2 regions of the Solibacillus sp. R5-41 genome follow, and region 1 is predicted to be linked to the other one. Evidence: riboswitches for the same ligand, from Rfam matches in the RefSeq annotation. Region 1 holds a riboswitch; the other holds the start of a gene.
The links. Region 1 has a riboswitch for glycine ahead of gcvT (glycine cleavage system aminomethyltransferase GcvT). Riboswitches for the same ligand answer to the same signal wherever they lie in the genome.
Positions count from the first base shown of each region.

Region 1 (3,429 bases):
AACACCCGCGCCTAAAAACGATACATTCGATGCTGTATCTTTATTTTTCGCTGCAAGTTGCGCTAATTCTTTCGTTAATGCCGCTTCTGATTTCGCTTCTTTAATATTGTATAAACCTTGGAAGCGTACTTGTTCAGGAATGTCAGCAAATAGCTCATCCACACTAGAAACTCCAATACGCTCTAACATTTCTTGCTTGTCTTGTTCCGTCATTGGTAAATAACGATGTTTCATACGTAACCCTCTTTTCGAATTTTATTTACTGCGTTTATAGAATGGTTTTTCGACAATAACAGCTTTCGCTAGTTTATTGCGAATTTCGATTTCTACTTCCATTCCTATTTCTGCAAATGTTGCGTCAATTAAAGCCATTCCAATATTGCGTTTTGTCATTGGTGATTGAGTACCTGTTGTAACCTCACCAATTTCTTGACCATCTTTAAATACTTTATAGCCGTGACGTGGAATTCCTTTATCAATCATTTCAACGCCAACAGATTTACGTGGTAAGCCGTCTTCTTTTTGTGCGATTAATGCTTCTTGTCCAATGAATTTCGGCTCTTTTTGAAGTTTTACCGCAAAGCCAATTCCAGCTTCTAATGGCGAAATGTCTTGTGAAAGTTCTTGCCCGTATAATGGTAAGCATGCTTCAAAGCGTAACGTATCACGTGCACCTAACCCAGCTGCAATGACACCTTGCTCTTTACCCGCATGTAAAATTTTATCCCATAAATCAACAATCGCAACCGGTGTTCCGTAAATTTCAAAACCGTCCTCGCCTGTATAACCACTGCGTGAAACTAATACATTATGGCCTGATACATTCACGTTATCTTGGAATTTGAAATACTTAATTGTTGTTAAGTCTGTATCCGTTAACGTTTGTAATACTTCTTCTGATAGTGGTCCTTGTAGGGCAATTTGTGCAAAGTCATCAGAGGCATTTGTAATTGTCACATCGCCTTCTACATGTTCCTTCATCCAAGCAAAGTCTTTATCAATATTCGAAGCATTTACACATAGTAAATAACGTGTTTCATCTAAACGATAAGTTAATAAATCGTCTACTACGCCGCCATTTTCATAGCATAATGCACTATATTGTGCGCCACCAATCGCAATTTTTGAAATGTCATTTGATAATAATTTTTGTAAGTAAGGAAGCGCATCTGGACCTTCCACGAAAATTTCACCCATGTGTGAAACATCAAATAAGCCAGCACGGTTACGAACTGCATCGTGCTCTTCTTTAATTGAAGAGAATTGTACCGGTAAATCCCAACCACCAAAATCAATTGTTTTCCCACCGTATTTTGCATATTCATCAAATAGCGGTGTTCGTTTTAATTCATTTGTCATGTAAAGTCCTCCTTTAATTTATGTAGTTGCTTTTCTAGATCAATTACGCCTAGGCGTAATTGCGTCCAGATTTTTTTCAAGCCCGCTCGAAAAACTCCTCTAAAAATCTGTGACATCCGCCGGGGGCTTCAACTTGATTCAGCCTGGGTTTAAACCCAACTGAATTAAGGTTATGCTTTGTATTCATCCGCCACTTATAGAAGTGGCAGACTTCTGCTGAAACAAGTTGAATAATTTAAGCAAGGTCAACCCTTTTTCATGCCAATTAAATAGGAATAAAGACGCCCAAATTTACTAAAAAGCAAAAAAATAGACAGACGAATCCCATTTAATGAGATTCCCTGTCCTTGCACCTGAAAGTTACACCTAAAATTGAAATTCCATTCACATTTTAGGCTTTCCCCTTTGGTGGCTGTAATATAACATCACAGCACTCTCCAGAGTTGCGTCCAATACGAGTCTTTTTGCCTGAGAGATTCATAGATCTTCTATTTGCTCCTTCGGCGACGTGACTTCACGTTCTCTCCCCGTATCTTCATCCGCGTTGCTATAAAATTGACTTGTTTCCCAAGACAACCTTTAGCAATATCCTAACATTGAATGTAATGTGAACGCAATCTTTTTTTAATAACAGATAAAAAACGAACTTTATTCGATATTTTAAATTAATTATTCGCTTTTAGACGATTCACTTGGAATGCAATATACTCGACAATTTGTCTTAACGAACGATTGGCTGTCAATACTTGAATATGGCCAGCTTCTCGATAAAATTTCCTTCTGTACAAATACAGGTCCTTCAGTTCTTTCTCCGTGGAAGTTTGGACAATTGGACGGTTTTTATCGTTTCGAATACGTGTGTAAATATCGTCAAATAGTGCATCTAAGAAAAATACTAAGCCTGTCCTTCTCATAATTTTGCGGTTTTCTTCACGAATCGCAACACCACCACCTGTCGCGATTATGCAGGCTTCATCTCGGAAAGAACGTAAAAATTCGGTTTCAATTTCTCGAAAACGTGCCTCTCCGTATTTTTCAAATAGTTCAGGTATTGTCATTCCTTGTTGCCTTACAATTTCATGATCCATATCATAATAAGGCATTTTAAGAAAAAAACTTAAGCGCCTACCGATAGCACTTTTCCCGCATCCCATAAAGCCCACTAAATATATTTTTCGCATGCAAATCACCTTCTTCTATCAATTACGTCTCGGTGTTATCGAGGTCTGTATGATACAGGTCAGTTAGCCACTGTCGCGTAATTGCGACAAACTTTGTCTAACACCCTCAATTAAATAGTGCTATTCACCGGGGTCTTTATCTTCGTTCAGTACTGGTTTAACAGAAAAAACGAACTCTGCATTCATCTCTCCACCTATTAAAGTGGGAGTTTTAAGCTGAACGAGGATAAACGTGCTACTTCAATTAATCGTTAAAAGTACTTAGTATATTTATCGTAGCACGAACGTAAATAGATTCCAATGAGTTATATGTTTTTAATTGTGCAAAATAGGCATTTGTATATAGTAATGCAGCCCCTGTCACAATAAATAGTAAAACAATTGCAAATGGAAAAATAATTCCCCGTTCATTCTTTAGCAAGCGGTAAAACCAAGCGCCTTTCCCTCTTCGTCCCATCTCGCATCACAACTTTCACTAATAATTCATTACCTTCAATCGTTAAATCCCATACATCCACATAGGGTAAAAGGATTTCATTCCCGCCTTTATTGGATCGTTTACGAATATGCAATCCAGAACGGTCAAAAATAAAATAGCGATCCACCTCATCAATAAGTTCTAATTGTAAGCTCGTACTTGAATTCAGTTTGCCTGTTAACGAGCGCTCATTGTACTGATTAAGGTCATAAATAAATAATTCCCAATTGACTTCTTCTTTCATTTTTTCAAGAGTAATAATTTCCCGAAACCCAAAAATTAATAGTAAGCTTATATTGGCAAATAATATAAAAATTATGAGTTGGAAAATACTTTCTAAAAATGTAAATCCCCGTTCATCCCATCTTTTTGTTTGGATTAAACGCATAGTTGGTGTTCCTCTACATCCAC
Region 1 is NZ_CP024123.1:2,808,564-2,811,992, forward strand. Features, by position in the region: gene gcvPA (aminomethyl-transferring glycine dehydrogenase subunit GcvPA) at 1-234, opposite strand, end outside; gene gcvT (glycine cleavage system aminomethyltransferase GcvT) at 256-1,359, opposite strand; glycine riboswitch at 1,806-1,898, opposite strand; gene CSE16_RS13865 (shikimate kinase) at 2,025-2,540, opposite strand; gene CSE16_RS13875 (ComGF family competence protein) at 2,948-3,406, opposite strand; gene CSE16_RS13880 (type II secretion system protein) at 3,397-3,429, opposite strand, start outside.

Region 2 (3,429 bases), 1.1 Mb from region 1:
GATACATTAAGCCCTACAATTATTGGTGTTACTTTATTCCTGGTTTTAACTGACAATAAAAATTTGACTTCAAGATTATCAGCATATCTATTTACGGTCGTGCTACTATATTTTTCGTTAGGTATCATCATGATGTTAGGCCTAAATTTAATTATGGAAGCATTTTCAAACATTTTTCAAAATAAAATATTTAGCTGGGGAATTTTTGTATTAGGGTTGATTTTATTTATTGCTAGCTTTTTTATCCCTGCAAATAATAAAAGTAATATCCCAAAGCCTAAAACTCAGAGCATATTCTCGATTATTATTATTGGTGTTACGACTTTTATCATTGAGGCAGGCACAGCATTACCGTATTTTGCCGCTATTGGCTTATTAACGACAATAGATATACCTTATTATCAGTGGCTTCCAATTATAGCAGCATACAATATTATTATGGTTCTACCAGCTCTGCTTATATTTTTGGGATATAAATTATTTGGAAAGTTGATAAACCCTATCTTAGTTAACCTTCGTAATAAAATATCAAGAAGTTCAAGTTCTGCATTATCCTGGATTATGTGTATAGTTGGGGTGATATTAATATTTTACACTATAGATTATCTATAATAATTTGGACGGATTCTCACAAAAATAAGTGCAGGTAATGGAATGGGATTGGTAGAATGGTCCATTACTCGTAATAGTCATTCGAATTCAGTAGAGGAAAAGGGCTTATAAATAGCCCTTCTCCAATTTCATTACTGTATAGGAACTAATATTTCACACAAATTATTATCTATCATTTGTGAAGTATACCTTTCAATAATGGGTTGCTGCTCTCTTATTGATAGATTATTTTTTTCTATTTCAGAAAAAATAGTGCCCCAAAATTCACTGACTGCCTCTTTTGTATGGTCAAGCAAGAAAACAGCATATTTTCCCCCAGAAAACGTACCAACCTGAGCTGGCTCTGCCACTTTAAAGTCTTTATCTATTACAACGCTAACATCATAACGACATTCCTCTTTAGGAGTAATTTCTGGGTTATCTTGTGGTATACCTAAAATTGTAGAATTATAAAATAACCCATTCAACTGTACCCACCTTTTAAATGACTCCATTAATTCTTTATTTTGCTTTTCACCGTACTCTCCAACGTTTCGAAAATAAGCAATCCTTGATTCAGGTAATTCTTCAAAAGTTATTTTCATTTTTTATTCCTCCCTTCCTAGAAAAGGTAATATCATATAAAATGGTTTTCAAGCTCTATTTTAAAAGAATTTGAATATACTAGGGTTACTTAATCTATTATTCCACTACTTAATAAGATTTAGGGTGTAATTTTTTATTCGAAAATTCTCTATCTTACGAATAGAATCGAATAGAAACGTAAGGAATATGCTAATTGATGCAGGTGAAAAAAGTTGTTAATGAAAATTAGTCATTGTTTTATAACAAATTAGTTGATAAGATATGTTGTAGTACAATAATAGAGTTGGACGCGAACTATTAGATGTCTAAAAATTTAGACAACTAATAGGCATACAAATGCATAAAGTATCATTGCGTAGATCGTTGTGGATAAAACTACAGACGGGAGCAGTTTCTGGAGAGAGCGCATCATTGCGACGCCGAAGGGTTCATAATCTCAGGCAAAAGGACAGAAGGGTAATATAAAACGTTGTTATTTTTAGTGTATAAAATAACGTTGTTATTCTTACGTTTAAGGGACTGATTCCATTTAGGATCAGTCTCTTTTTATTTTCAGAAAAATTGATTCACCGCGAGCCACATCGCTATTATTTCAATCCGTACTGAAAAGATGGAACAAAATAATGTCATCGGAGGGAATCATCTTGGCACAACAACAATTAAAACGCGAACTAAAAAATCGACATGTTCAATTAATCGCAATTGGTGGAACGATTGGGACAGGGTTATTTTTAGGCTCGGGTAAAGCGATTGCATTAGCAGGACCATCTATTATTTTGGCGTATTTAATTGTCGGTATAGCACTATTTTTCGTCATGCGTGCATTAGGAGAATTACTACTATCAAAAGGTGGCTATCAATCATTTACTGAATTTGCGACAGAATATATAGGTGATTGGGCGGGCTATGTGACAGGATGGACGTATTGGTTTTGCTGGATAATGACAGCAATGGCCGACATCATCGCGGTTGGTATGTACACGCAGTATTGGTTTGACATCCCGCAATGGGTACCAGCAATTGCATGTTTAGTCATATTGCTTGGATTAAATTTATTAACCGTAAAACTTTTCGGTGAGTTAGAGTTTTGGTTTGCGCTCGTTAAAATTTTTACGATTATTGCATTAATTGCAATCGGAATTGTTTTATTAATTATTGGATTTGAAACAAATACAGGACAAGTGGCCGTATCAAATCTTTGGGAGCATGGCGGATTATTCCCGAATGGCGCATTTGGCTTCTTAATGGCTTTCCAAATGGTAGTCTTTGCCTTTGTCGGAATGGAATTAGTCGGCGTATCAGCAGCGGAAACAGCGAATCCACAAAAAAATATTCCTTCCGCGATTAATAAAATTCCACTACGTATTTTATTATTTTACGTAGGTGCGTTATTCGTTATTTTAACAATTAATCCGTGGGATACATTAAGTGCGGAAAGCTCTCCATTTGTACAGGTCTTTGCTTTAGTCGGCATCCCAGCGGCAGCAGGTATTATTAATTTTGTTGTATTGACATCAGCAGCATCTGCCGGAAATAGTGGTTTATTTTCAACGAGCCGCATGTTGTTTAGCCTAGGTTCAAATGGCCAAGCTTCAAAAAAATTCGGGAAATTAAATAAAAGAAGCGTGCCACAAAATGGCTTAGTTTTTTCTGCAATTGTCGTGTCAATTGGGGCATTATTAAGCTATTTCATGCCAGAGGATGCCTTTGAAATTGTTACGACGATTAGTGCGATTTGTTTTATTTGGGTATGGAGTATCATTTTAATTTCGCATATTATTTACAAAAAGCGTCACCCGGAATTACATGCAACTTCTATTTTTAAAGCACCATTAACACCGTTTATTAACTATTTAGTTTTAGCTTTCTTCGCATTTTTACTAGTAATTATGGCGGTTTCAGAAGCGACTCGAACAGCGTTAATGCTCACGCCACTTTGGTTTATTATGCTATTTGTGATTTACCGAGTGAAAAGAAAATAATAAATGGTCCGAACTTCAATTTCTGAGGTTCGGATTTTTTTGATTCTGAACATTTTTCATATTAAAATAGAAGCAGAGGCGGTGGTAATAGTGGCAGGAAGAGTTATTTTTCATGTGGATATGAATAGTTTTTATGCGTCGGTTGAACAAGCACATAATCCAAGCTTAAAAGGAAAACCGATTGCGATTGCAGGGAATGTGAAAGAGCGCCGAGGGATTATTGTGACAAGTTCATATGAAGCAAGAGCGC
Region 2 is NZ_CP024123.1:1,676,322-1,679,750, forward strand. Features, by position in the region: gene CSE16_RS07845 (GAP family protein) at 1-612, shown strand, start outside; gene CSE16_RS07850 (AraC family transcriptional regulator) at 744-1,196, opposite strand; glycine riboswitch at 1,582-1,659, shown strand; gene CSE16_RS07855 (amino acid permease) at 1,842-3,179, shown strand; gene CSE16_RS07860 (DNA polymerase IV) at 3,270-3,429, shown strand, end outside.
Region 2: linked by a shared signal. The riboswitch ahead of CSE16_RS07855 (amino acid permease) and the one ahead of gcvT (glycine cleavage system aminomethyltransferase GcvT) in region 1 are both predicted to bind glycine.